One region of the Dryocola mayonis genome, then DNA from elsewhere that is predicted to be linked to it. Evidence: predicted binding sites of a transcription regulator. Region 1 holds the regulator's gene; the other holds the start of a gene.

Region 1 (6,744 bases):
GTTAACCGCCACCACTTCGCTGCCCAAACGAGCGCCGAAAATCGTCACCGAGGCAAAGCAGAGCTGCAGCAGCAGCGAACGCAGCATAATGTCTCTGTTTAACGCCAGCAGGCGGCGGATATTCCCGCGCCAGGCGTTTTTCAGCATGGCGAAGTCGATTCCCCGCATGACCAGAACTTTCTTCACCATCATTAAGCCGATGATAAAGGTAGCGTACTCCGCAATCGCCGTTGCCAGCGCGGCGCCCTGCACGTTCATATGCAGGCCCATAACCAGCCACAGATCGAGCAAAATATTCAGCACGTTGCCGACGATCAGCAGGATGACGGGGGCGCGCGCATACTGCACGCCAAGCAGCCAGCCGAGCAGCGCGAGGTTGGCCAGCGAGGCGGGCGCGCTCAGCCAGCGAATCTCAAGAAAACGCCTCGCCTGCGCAAGCACCTGCTCGTTTCCGCCAACGATATTTAGCGCAAGCGTAATCAGCGGGTAACGCAGCACGATAATGGCGATACCGGCAGCCAGCGCCATCAGTAACGGCTGTACCAGAGCACGGGCCAGCGCCGCGGGGTTATTCGCCCCAAAAGCCTGAGCCGTTAAGCCCGTCGTGCTCATGCGTAAAAACAGAAGCAGCATAAAGAGAAAGCTGGTGGCCGTTGCGCCAATCGCCACGCCGCCGAGATACACGGGGCTGTCCAGATGCCCAATAACCGCGGTATCCACCAGCCCGAGCAGGGGAACCGTAATATTGGAGAAGATCATGGGTAACGCGAGGCGCCAGAGCGCTTTATCCGTCGTCGAGAAGAAACGCATAGGGAAATCCGGGACGAGAAAAGAAAGAGGGATAATACGGTGATGCGCGGCAAACGCGCATCACAAAATGCGGGGACGCTAAGCTAAAGCGGTATTAAAGCCAGTCGCCGTTGCGGATAACGCCGACGGCCAGTCCTTCAATACTGAAATTCTGTTCGCGCAGATCGACGACGATAGGGTCGAACTCGCTGTTTTCCGGCAGCAGCTGCACGGTGTTGCCCTGCTGCTTCAGACGTTTTACGGTGACCTCGTCATCAATGCGCGCCACCACGACCTGGCCGTTACGCACGTCCTGGGTTTTATGCACCGCCAGCAGATCGCCATCCAGAATACCGATATCTTTCATGGACATGCCGCTGACGCGCAGCAGGAAGTCCGCGTTCGGTTTAAACAGCGACGGGTCAACCTGATAATGGCCTTCGATATGCTGCTGCGCCAGCAGCGGCTCGCCGGCGGCTACGCGGCCCACCAGCGGAATACCGGTTTCTTCTTCAACCAGAAGACGAATGCCGCGGGACGCGCCGGAAACAATCTCGATAACGCCTTTACGGGCCAGCGCCTTGAGATGCTCTTCCGCAGCGTTGGGAGAACGGAACCCCAGACGTTGAGCAATCTCGGCACGCGTCGGCGGCATGCCGGTCTGGCTGATGTGATCCCGAATAAGATCAAACACCTCTTGCTGTCTGGTAGTTAAAGCTTTCATTCCGCCCCCTGGGTGTTTATACAGTTATGCTGTGAGTATATACAGTCAAAGGTGAATTTGAAACCACAAATTGAGCAAAAAACCAGGGACTTATCATAATCCGGAATGGCTCTCGCAAATTAGCGCAAATGTGGCCACAGCAGCGTGCCCCAGGTGGCTACGGCAAGGATAATGGCGATCAGCACGGCGGCCGAGCCCATATCCTTCGCGCGGCCTGAAAGCTCGTGGTAATCCGTACCGACGCGGTCAACCAAAGCTTCGATGGCGCTGTTAAGAATTTCGACAATCATGACCAGCACCACGGAGCCGATAAGCAGAATGCGGGTGATGGCGTCAACGTCCAGCCCGCAGGCGACGGCGATGGCGATAACCGCGGCAACGCCTTCCTGGCGGAAGGCGGCTTCGTTAATCCAGGCGGCGCGCAGCCCTTTCCAGGAGTAACCGGCGGCTTTGATAATACGTGTAAATCCAGCGGTGTTATTCGCCATTTCGGGAAACCTTTTTAAAATAAAAGCGTCAATGCTTATCAGCACCCAGCAGCCTTCGCGTTTCTGCCAGCGATCGGGCAATCTGAAGGATGATGGGTAAAATCGCAACGCCACAGAAATCTTATGCAGTTTCTGATATTCTTGCGGCGAATTTGCATTATTAACCTGAGGCTTTACATCGTTTATGTCAGGCTGGCCAAGAATTTACTACAAATTACTTAATTTACCATTAGGCGTTCTGGTAAAGAGCAAGTCCATACCGGCAGATCCGCAGGCCGAGCTGGGCCTGGATACCACACGCCCTATTATGTACGTTCTGCCTTATAACTCTAAGGCGGACCTGTTGACGCTGCGCGCGCAATGCCTTGCACACGATCTGCCCGACCCGCTCGAACCGCTGGAGATAGACGGGGCGATTTTGCCGCGCTATGTCTTTATCCACAGCGGCCCGCGGGTCTTCACTTATTACACGCCGAAAGAAGAGTCGATCAAACTCTTCCACGACTACCTCGACCTGCACCGCAGCAATCCAAACCTGGATGTGCAGATGGTGCCGGTTTCGGTGATGTTTGGCCGCTCTCCGGGACGCGAAAAAGGCGACATCAACCCGCCGCTGCGTATGCTGAACGGCATACAGAAATTCTTCGCGGTTTCCTGGCTTGGCCGCGACAGCTTCGTGCGTTTTTCCGCGCCCGTCTCCTTGCGCAGAATGGCCACCGAACACGGCACCGACAAGCGCATCGCGCAGAAACTGGCCCGCGTGGCGCGTATGCACTTTGCCCGTCAGCGTTTAGCCACGATTGGCCCGCGTCTGCCGGTACGTCAGGATCTGTTTAACAAGCTTCTGGCCTCCAAGGCTATTGCCCGCGCCGTGGAAGACGAAGCGCGCAGCAAGAAAATCTCCCATGAAAAAGCCCAGCAGAACGCCGTTGCGCTAATGGAAGAGATTGCGGCGAACTTCTCTTACGAAGCTATTCGTCTGACGGATCGCGTGCTGGGGCTGACGTGGAACCGCCTGTATCAGGGCATCAACGTGCACAACGCCGAACGCGTGCGCCAGCTGGCTCACGACGGCCATGAAATCGTTTATGTGCCCTGCCACCGCAGCCATATGGACTACATGCTGCTGTCCTACGTGCTGTATCACCAGGGGCTGGTGCCGCCGCATATCGCCGCGGGCATTAACCTGAACTTCTGGCCGGCAGGCCCGATTTTCCGCCGCCTGGGCGCGTTCTTTATTCGCCGCACCTTTAAGGGCAGCAAGCTCTACTCTACCGTATTCCGCGAGTACCTCGGCGAGCTGTTCAGCCGCGGCTATTCCGTGGAGTATTTTGTCGAAGGCGGACGCTCGCGAACCGGCCGTTTGCTGGATCCAAAAACCGGCACGCTGTCGATGACTATCCAGGCGATGCTGCGCGGCGGCACGCGTCCGATTACGCTGGTGCCGATTTACATCGGCTACGAGCACGTAATGGAAGTGGGCACCTACGCCAAAGAGCTGCGCGGGGCGACTAAAGAGAAAGAAGGCTTTATGTCGATGCTGCGGGGCTTAAGCAAGCTGCGTAACCTTGGACAGGGCTATGTTAACTTCGGCGAACCTATGCCGCTGATGACCTTCCTTAACCAGCGCGTACCGGAATGGCGCGAGGCTATCGACCCCATCGAAGCCGTGCGTCCGGCGTGGCTTACGCCAACGGTGAATGAAATCGCCGCCGAGCTGATGGTGCGTATCAACAACGCAGGGGCGGCAAACGCCATGAACCTGTGCTGCACCGCGCTGCTGGCTTCGCGCCAGCGTTCTCTGACCCGCGAACAGCTGACGGAACAGCTCGACTGTTATCTCAACCTGTTGCGCAATGTGCCGTATTCGCCGGATGCCACCGCGCCGGAGCAGAACGCAGACGCGCTCATTGAGCACGCGCTGCAGATGAATAAGTTCGAAGTGGAAAAAGACACCATCGGCGACATCATCATCCTGCCGCGCGAGCAGGCCGTGCTGATGACCTACTACCGCAACAACATCATGCATATGCTGGTGCTGCCTTCGCTGCTGGCGGCGATCATTACCCAGCATCGCCATATCAACCGCGCCGAACTGCTGCGCCAGGTGGAAGTGCTTTATCCGATGCTGAAGGCGGAGCTGTTCCTGCGCTGGGGTAAAGAAGAGCTTGCCGCAGAAATCGACGCGCTGATTAACGAGATGGCGCGCCAGGGCCTGATGACGGTAAGCGGCGAAGAGGTGCAGATTAACCCAGCGCGTTCCCGCACCCTGCAGCTTTTGGCCGCGGGCGTGCGCGAGACGCTGCAGCGTTACGCCATCACCTTCTGGCTGCTGAGCGCCAATCCCTCCATCAATCGCGGCACGCTTGAACGCGAGAGCCGTACCGTGGCCCAGCGTTTGTCTATGCTGCACGGCATCAACGCGCCGGAGTTCTTCGACAAGGCGGTCTTCACCTCGCTGGTGCTGACGCTGCGCGATGAAGGCTATATCAGCGATACCGGTGACGCAGAGCCAACCGAGACGATGAGGGTCTACCAGATGCTGGCGGATCTGATTACCTCAGACGTGCGCCTGACCATTGAAAGCGCGACGACGCAGATAGCGGTGGAATCAGTGGAGTAAAAGAAAACAGGCGGGGAAACCCGCCTGTTTTTTTATGGCCGTCAAAAGCGCATTAAGCTTGATGCCAGGCCGATAAACAGCACCAGCCCAACGTAGTTATTATTGAGGAAGGCTTTAAAGCAGGCGTCGCGATCGCGGCCGGCGATCAGCCTTTGTTGATAAATAAACAGCGCGCCCGCAAGACCGATGGCGCAATAAAACGCCCCGCCCAGCCCGTTCAACCAGCCAATCAGCGCCATTAGCGCCATGACCACCACCTGCAAAATACCGATGATCAGCTTGTCATAGCGGCCAAAGAGGATGGCGGTGGATTTAATGCCGATCTTAAGGTCGTCATCCCTGTCGACCATGGCGTACTGGGTGTCATAGGCTACCGCCCAGCAGATATTGGCAAGGAACATCAGCCAGCAGCTTAGCGGCACGCTTTCGCTTACGGCCGCGAACGCCATCGGAATGGACCAGCCAAACGCGGCGCCCAGCACCACCTGCGGCAGATGCGTGTAGCGTTTCATAAACGGATACGTCCAGGCCAGCGCAAGCGCCGCTACCGACAGCAGGATGGTCATGGTGTTTAGCATCAGCACCAGCAAGAACGAGAGCAGCACCAGCAGGACAAAAAGAACGCGGGCCTCTTTCTCGTTTACCGCTCCGCTTGGCAAAGGGCGGTGGGCCGTGCGTTTTACGTGGCCGTCGAATTTACGATCGGCATAGTCGTTTACCACGCAGCCGGCGGCGCGCATCATCCAGACGCCAGCGATAAATATCGCCAGAATCTTCAGCGGCGGCACGCCGGGCGTCGCCAGCCACAGGGCCCACAGCGTCGGCCAGAGCAGTAAAAGCGATCCGATAGGCTTATCCAGCCGCATCAGGCGCATATACGCCTGGAACTTTCCTTGTGGCAGACTCGACTCCATTATTTTTCCTCTTCGTAAAACGGAGATGCGGGCAGAAACAGTTCCGTGAGCAACAAAGGCTTATCGGACAGTCTCAGGCGGGAACGACGCCCCCACAGCTCCGCGCTGCGGCCAATCTGAATAAAATCGCGTGTCAGGGTAGACGAACTAAAAAGGTAGCGCCCAAGCGGCGTGGTTCCCAGCTTCTGTAAAGCCAACTCGGGGCCGTCGAGCGTGGTTTCAGGCACGACGGTGCGGCCGACAAGCCAGGGCACGCCGTCGCCGCATAACACTATTTCACGTAACCAGTAGCGCTGCGCCGGGGGAAGCAGCTCAGCTTCGGGCAGCTGCTCGTTAGCGGCCACAAAGCCTTCGCGTAGGATGTCGACCGTGACCCGCGAGCAGTGCTGTTCAAAGCGCTTCGTCATTGAGTCTTCAAGCAAAAGCCAGTCGAGAAAAGCGGCGCTTAACCCATCAGGGATTTCAGCGAAGAAACTCAGGGCGCGCAGTTGCGATAGCGCCTCAGGCATGGGGAATTCTCCGATACATAACTTAGGGTCATTGTAACGCAGAATGGGTACAACGTGGCAGGCAAAGCGCAACAATGGCGCAACATAGCGGGGCGTGAATAAAAAAAGGGTGCACCACGAGGGCGCACCAATCTTACAAGCATCAGCACTGTGGGGAAACTGTCACCCCTTGCCTTTTACACTGCTGATAAAAGTTTTACGGGCGGAGGTAGAACCCAGACGCTCGGCTTCATTCAGCAGTTTCAGGGCCTTATCGACATCCCCTTTATCCACGGCTTGCTTGATGGCCTGGTTATAGTAGCTTTCCGTGTCGTTCAGAATAGGTTCGCTTTTCTCGGCCGGCGCGGCGGCCGGCGCCGCGTAGGTAGCAGCCGGTGCCGGAGCGGCATAGGCCGTTGCCGGAGCGGCGGTGTTGCCCACGGTAACCGGGTCCGGACCTGAAGAGCCAAAGAGCGGGCCGACTAAAATGCTGGAGCCGGACGAGGTCGAAGCGCGCAGTTTCAGCGTGCCCGTTGTGCCATGGGTGGCAATCGGATCGGGAATGTCAGGGATCGCATTACCGTTTCCTTTGGCGTACGCCTTGGCTGGATCGACCATCGTGGTGGTCTGTTGCGTGTCTTTACTGGTGGTGAAGACCAGTAAATAGAGTTTTTGCTGTCCCAGCGCAGGCGTTAGCTTAAATGTTCCTTCCAGACGG
Region 2 (6,744 bases), 530 kb from region 1:
GTGGTGTTTGCGCTGGCCATCAGCGCGCTGTGGGTCTGGCAGATACGGCAGAAATGAAATATGCGCCCTCTCAGTGAGAGGGCGTTTTTATCTTAAGGCGCAGGATAGGTATAAACGCGGTGCACCGCTTCGAGCTCTTCAATCACCTCTTCGCCTAATTCCAGATGCAGGCTCTCAAGGTTCGTTTTCAGCTGCTCCAGCGTCGTTGCCCCCAGCAGCGTGCTGGCGACGAACGGCTGGCGGCGCACGAAGGCCAGCGCCATCTGCGCCGGATCCAGACCGTGGCGTTTCGCCACTTCCACATAGGCGGCGACCGCCCGCTGTGTTTGCTCTCCGCTATAGCGGGTAAAGCGGCTAAACAGCGTATTACGCGCGCCGGCAGGCTTCGCGCCGTTCAGGTATTTCCCCGTTAGCGTGCCGAAGGCGAGACAGGAATAGGCGAGCAGCTCAACGCCTTCGCGCTGGGTAATTTCCGCAAGGCCCACCTCAAAACTGCGGTTCACCAGGCTGTAGGGATTCTGAATGGTGACAATGCGCGGCAGATCGTGCTTTTCCGCCAGCTGCAGATAGCGCATCACGCCCCACGGCGTTTCATTGGATACGCCGATATAGCGAATTTTCCCGGCGCGCTGGAACTCCGCCAGCGCCTCGAGCGTTTCCAGCAGCGTGACCGGGACCGCATTATCCGTCCAGGCGTAGCCCAGTTTGCCAAAGCAGTTGGTGGCGCGCTGCGGCCAGTGCACCTGATACAGATCGAGATAGTCGGTTTGCAGGCGCTTCAGGCTCGCATCCAGCGCGTCACGGATGTTTTTGCGATCGAGGATCTGATTCGGGCGGATCCCCGCATCGTTATTGCGGCTTGGTCCGCTGACTTTAGAAGCGATCACCAGCTTATCGCGGTTGCCGCGCAGCTTAAGCCAGTTGCCTACGTAGGTTTCGGTTAATCCCTGCGTTTCCGGGCGCGGCGGCACCGGATACATCTCCGCGACGTCAATCAGGTTCACACCCTGGCTTACGGCGTAATCGAGTTGGGAATGGGCGTCGGCTTCGCTGTTTTGCTCACCAAACGTCATGGTTCCTAAGCCCAGCGTGCTTATTTCAAGAGAGCTGTGGGGGATACGGTGATAATGCATAACCGGCTTCCTTATTCTTCTACCAGACCACATCAGGCAGGCGCCCGACAAAAAAGGACTATTAACATGGCAGAGGGGAAGCAAAAGCGAAAGAGGGGAGATAAGAAAAGTATTCAGGCCAGCGAGGCGCTGACCTTCAGAATTTAGCGTTCAATAATTTGCGACACATCGTCACGATTGATCTGCATTTCGTTGCCCTGCTGATCGCGGTAGCTCACCAGCCCGGTTTCATCATCAATCTGCGGTTTGCCGTCGGTGAGGATCATGCGGCCATCTTTGGTGGCCATCACGTAGTCGCTGCTGCAGCCAGAAACCGCGCATGCCATACCGATAGCGGAAATTACAACTGCCCATTTTTTCATCGTTATTCGCCTCGTCAGGAATGAAATGACCTACATAGTTTAGTAATAACTTTATAAAGGCGAGGGGATAAGCAGGAAATTCTTAAAATAAATCAGGGGAAAGGGTCAAAGCCTTTCCCCTTTGCGGGCTAGAGCGGATTTTTTTTATTGCGGATGAGGTTAAGGCTTTCAACGGCGATAGAGAAGAACATCGCAAAGTAGATGTAGCCCTTCGGCACGTGAATATCGAAGCTTTCGAGAATCAGCGTGAAGCCGACCAGCAGCAGGAACGCCAGGGCGAGCATTTTCACCGACGGGTGACGGTCGACGAAGTCGCCAATCGCGCGGGCGGCGAACATCATAACCCCCACCGCAATCACCACCGCGGCCATCATAATAAACAGATGATCGGACAGGCCGACGGCGGTGATCACCGAATCCAGGCTGAAGATAATATCCAGCAGCATGATTTGCACGATAGCGCCGAAGAAGGAGTGAACGTTGGTTTTAATCCCTTCTTCTTCACCTTCGATGGATTCGTGGATCTCCTTGCTGGCTTTCCAGATAAGGAACAGGCCCCCAAGCAGCAGAATCAAATCCCGCGCTGAAATTTCGTTGCCCAGCACGGTAAACAGCGGCGTGGTTAAGCGAATAACCCACGCGATGGAGGCCAACAGCGCCAGACGCATAAGCATGGCGGCGCCTAAACCAAGACGTCGCGCTCTTTGCTGCTGCTCTTTAGGGAGTTTCGCCACCACCAGCGAGAGGAAAATAATATTGTCGATACCCAGTACGATTTCCAGAATCGTCAGCGTGCCTAAAGCCATCCACGCGTTGGGGTCTGAGATCCATGCAAACATCAAAAAAGTCCTGCCAAAAAATGAAAACGCTAATTATAAGCGCGTGCCGGAAAGGGAGTAAAAATTAAATTGGCGCTACAGGCAGAAATGGCGCGCCAGAAGCCGTCCGGTGAAGTTCTTTTTCAGATAAAAACCCCGCGGCAGCGTGAGGATGCGCGAGCCGTCGGTGCCTACGGCTTCGGTAAGCGCTTTGCTGTTGGCCGCTTTCGGGCGCAGCTGCAGCACTTCGCCGTGGCGCGCGGTAATGCGCTCTACCTGGCCGAGCACTATGAGGTCCATCAGCTCTTCCCAGTCGAGCCTTAGCTGACGATCCTCTTCTTCTGAGGGTTCCCATAACAGCGGCGCGCCGACGCGGCGCTCGGCAAGCGGGATCTGCCGTTCGCCCTCTACCGGGATCCACAATACCCGCTTTAGCTTATGGCGCACGTGGCTGGTTTCCCACACCACGCCGGTATTGCCGGTAAGCGGCGCTACGCAAACGAAGGTGGTTTCCAGCGGACGGCCCCGCTGGTCTATCGGAATGGTTTTTAGCTCAATGCCCAACGCGGCAAAGTCCTGCTCGGGCTTGCTTCCCGCGCTTGCGCCAAGCCACAGCTCCAGCAAAATGCCGATCCAGCCTTTATCGCGTTTCAGATCCGGCGGAATGGCGAGGCCCGCAAGCGCGGCCAGTTCTCCGAGCGTATAGCCGGCAAGCTGCTGGGCCTGGGCCAGCAAAATCTGTTCGTTTTCCGGTGGGTGAAGCAAGGGTCGTAGTGAGTGCATAACGCCTGACTGCCATGTGGTTAAAAAATAACCGTGGTTTACCCACGGTGCGGAAATAGTTTAGCCTGCCGCGGCAGGGAATATCAATTTCATGATTTGTAATGACTTTTTTTCTTAAAATGCGCATATTGAACGCTGTGAAAAAATCTTTTCCATTTCTGGTCACCGACAATGAACAGGATCTTACACCGGGTTATCCACAGAAAAATGGGATAACTGGGTAAAACCGACACTACTGGTTCCATTTACAGCCTTGACGGCGGGGTGAAACACATTTTTTCAGCGAATTGTGCCTAACTTGTTGGCACAATCTGTGGATAAAAACGACATTGCTCGATCTTTCATCAGCAAAGGATCCTCAGGTGTGAGGCGCATCACATTATGAAAAACCGGAGCAACGGATTTTTATTTATCCATTTGAATTTAAATGTATTAATAGTCTTTCAGGATTGTTCTTAATTTCCGTTATCGGAAGTTGTCCCGAGACTATCGGCTAGTTTTTCACAGTTATATCCACAGAAAAAGTGAATAAAATCGCGGTGCATTCTCCGAATCTGTTTATAACTCTGGTTAAATTTGTGAGTTATTCAAATGTTATTCGTCAATGTTCACCGTTAAGAGTGGTTTACCGCCTGAGGCTTGTATGAAACAATCGCTGCAATCCAGGTTTTCTTTGAGGTAGTCCGGTGATCGATGATGATGGCTACCGCCCGAATGTTGGTATTGTAATCTGTAATCGGCAAGGGCAGGTGATGTGGGCCAGGCGTTTTGGCCAGCATTCCTGGCAGTTTCCGCAGGGTGGCATTAATCCTGGCGAATCTCCTGAGCAGGCGATGTACCGTGAGCTTTTTGAGGAAGTTGGTTTACAGCGCAAAGATGTCCGCATCCTCGCCTCGACCCGCAACTGGTTACGTTACAAATTACCGAAACGTTTGGTGCGTTGGGACACAAAGCCGGTTTGTATCGGCCAGAAACAAAAATGGTTTCTTTTGCAGTTGATAAGCTCAGATAACGACATCAATATGCAAACCAGCAGCACTCCGGAGTTCGATGGCTGGCGCTGGGTGAGCTACTGGTATCCAGTACGCCAGGTAGTCTCCTTTAAACGCGATGTTTATCGTCGGGTGATGAAAGAGTTTGCCAGCGTCGTTATGCCGCTGCAGGAAGTTACGCCACCACGCAATAACGCGCCGGCATGGCGACGTAAAAGAGGTTAAGTCACGCAAAAAATGCTCACCCGTTTGCGAGAAATAGTTGAAAAGGTAGCCAGCGCCCCGCGCCTCAATGAGGCGCTGGATATCCTGGTCACCGATATCTGCCTTGCGATGGACACCGAGGTCTGCTCGGTCTATCTCGCAGACAGCGACCGCCGCTGCTACTACCTGATGGCGACCCGAGGGCTGAAAAAGCCGCGCGGCCGTACCATCACCCTCGCATTTGATGAAGGCATTGTCGGCCTGGTCGGGCGGCTTGCCGAACCCATCAACCTTGCGGATGCCCAAAAACACCCCAGCTTCAAATACGTTCCGGCGGTAAAAGAAGAGCGCTTCCGCGCCTTTCTCGGGGTGCCGATCATCCAGCGGCGTCAGCTGCTGGGCGTGCTGGTGGTGCAACAACGTGAGCACCGTCAGTACGACGAAAGCGAAGAGTCCTTCCTGGTCACCCTTGCCACGCAGATGGCGGGCATTCTTTCCCAGTCACAGCTTGCGGCTTTATTTGGCCAGTATCGCCAGACGCGAATTCGTGCGCTGCCCGCCTCGCCCGGGGTGGCCATTGCTGAAGGATGGATGGACTCCACGCTCCCGCTAATGGAGCAGGTCTCTGAAGCCTCAACGCTTGACACCACCCGCGAGCGTGAACGCCTTACGGCCGCCCTGGAAGAGGCCTCGAACGAATTTCGCCGCTACAGCAAACGCTTTGCCGCGGGCGCGCAGAAAGAAACCGCCGCTATTTTCGATCTTTACTCTCACCTGTTAACCGACGCCCGTCTGCGCCGCGAACTGTATGGTGAAGTGGATAAAGGTTCGGTTGCGGAGTGGGCGGTTAAAAAGGTCGTCGAGAAATTTGCCGAACAGTTCGCCAGCCTGTCGGACAGCTACCTGAAAGAACGCGCCGGCGACCTGAGAACGCTTGGGCAACGCCTGCTGTTCCATCTTGACGACACCATCCAGGGGCCGAATACCTGGCCGGAACGCTTTGTGCTGGTGGCTGACGAACTCTCAGCGACCACCCTTGCGGAACTGCCGCAAAACCGTCTTGCCGGGGTAGTGGTGCGCGACGGCGCCGCAAACTCCCATGCCGCCATTATGGTGCGGGCGCTGGGCATCCCGACGGTGATGGGGGCGGATATCCAGCCCTCGGTGCTGCATCGCCGGACGCTGGTGGTGGACGGCTATCGCGGCGAGCTGCTGGTCGATCCCGAGCCGGTTCTGCTGCAGGAATATCAGCGCCTTATCAGCGAGGAAAACGAGCTAAGCCGCCTTGCGGAAGATGACGTAGACATGCCCGCGGCGCTCAAAAGCGGCGAGCGCGTTCAGGTCATGCTCAACGCAGGGCCTTAGCCCGGAGCATGAAGAAAATCTCGGTAGCCGCATCGACGGCATCGGCCTGTATCGCACCGAAATACCTTTCATGCTGCAAAGCGGTTTTCCCTCCGAAGAAGAGCAGGTCGCGCAGTATCAGGGCATGCTGCAGATGTTCAACGAAAAGCCGGTAACGCTGCGTACGCTGGACGTCGGCGCTGACAAACAGCTGCCGTATATGCCCATTAGCGAAGAGAACCCTTGCCTCGGCTGGCGCGGCATTCGCATCACGCTCGACCAGCCGGAGATCTTCCTGGTGCAGGTTCGCGCCATGCTGCGAGCCAACGCGGCGACGGGCAACTTAAGCATCCTGCTGCCGATGATTACGAGCCTGGATGAGGTGGACGAAGCGCGCCGCCTTATCGACAGGGCCGGGCGCGAGGTGGAAGAGGTGCTGGGCTACGCGCTGCCCAAACCCCGCCTGGGCGTTATGGTGGAAGTGCCGTCGATGGTCTTTATGATGGCACACCTCGCCAGCCGGGTAGATTTTATTTCCGTCGGCACTAACGACCTGACGCAGTATTTGCTGGCGGTGGATCGCAACAATACCCGCGTCGCCAGTTTGTACGACAGCCTGCATCCGGCCATGCTGCGGGTGCTGCAGCATATCGCCCGCGAAGCCGAACGCCACGGCATAGACCTGTGCCTGTGCGGCGAAATGGCAGGCGATCCGATGTGCGTGGCGCTGCTGGTAGGGATGGGCTATCGCCATCTTTCCATGAATGGCCGCTCGGTTGCGCGCGTGAAATACCTGCTGCGCCACATAAATCTTGAAGAAGCCCGCAGCCTGGCGGAGCGCAGCCTTGAGGCCCAGCTGGCGACGGAAGTTCGCCATCAGGTCGCCTCGTTTATGGAACGGCGCGGCATGGGCGGGCTGATCCGCGGCGGGCGCTAAAGCGCCTGGTGCCGGGTCCGGGAGCCGGGATGACATATCTTTTACAACTTCGCAGACTTAATCGCCGCGCCCTTTGTGCTATGATTCGGCGCTTTCGGAGCGCATCGGCACGGTGCGTATTTGCAACCTGCCGCCTTAAACCGGTGGGATAACAATGGCTTGTGATGACTA

The links. The regulator LexA, encoded in region 1, represses DNA repair genes until DNA is damaged. The targets are predictions, from matches to a motif close to TNCTGTATGTACATACAGNA.
Region 2: a site for LexA is predicted at 3,330-3,349, ahead of mutH (DNA mismatch repair endonuclease MutH). Genes of this name have one in related genera too.

What each region holds. Positions count from the first base shown of each region.
Region 1 is NZ_CP150452.1:3,928,241-3,934,984, forward strand. It holds gene dinF (MATE family efflux transporter DinF) at 1-810, opposite strand, end outside; gene lexA (transcriptional repressor LexA) at 905-1,513, opposite strand; gene WLO32_RS19020 (diacylglycerol kinase) at 1,633-2,001, opposite strand; gene plsB (glycerol-3-phosphate 1-O-acyltransferase PlsB) at 2,186-4,624, shown strand; gene ubiA (4-hydroxybenzoate octaprenyltransferase) at 4,666-5,538, opposite strand; gene ubiC (chorismate lyase) at 5,538-6,047, opposite strand; gene malM (maltose operon protein MalM) at 6,210-6,744, opposite strand, start outside.
Region 2 is NZ_CP150452.1:3,401,656-3,408,399, reverse strand. It holds gene lplT (lysophospholipid transporter LplT) at 1-57, shown strand, start outside; gene WLO32_RS16460 (NADP(H)-dependent aldo-keto reductase) at 93-1,133, opposite strand; gene WLO32_RS16455 (YgdI/YgdR family lipoprotein) at 1,277-1,495, opposite strand; gene WLO32_RS16450 (TerC family protein) at 1,624-2,337, opposite strand; gene mutH (DNA mismatch repair endonuclease MutH) at 2,410-3,096, opposite strand; gene rppH (RNA pyrophosphohydrolase) at 3,783-4,313, shown strand; partial or broken gene ptsP (phosphoenolpyruvate--protein phosphotransferase) at 4,326-6,573, shown strand; partial or broken gene lgt (prolipoprotein diacylglyceryl transferase) at 6,744-6,744, shown strand, end outside.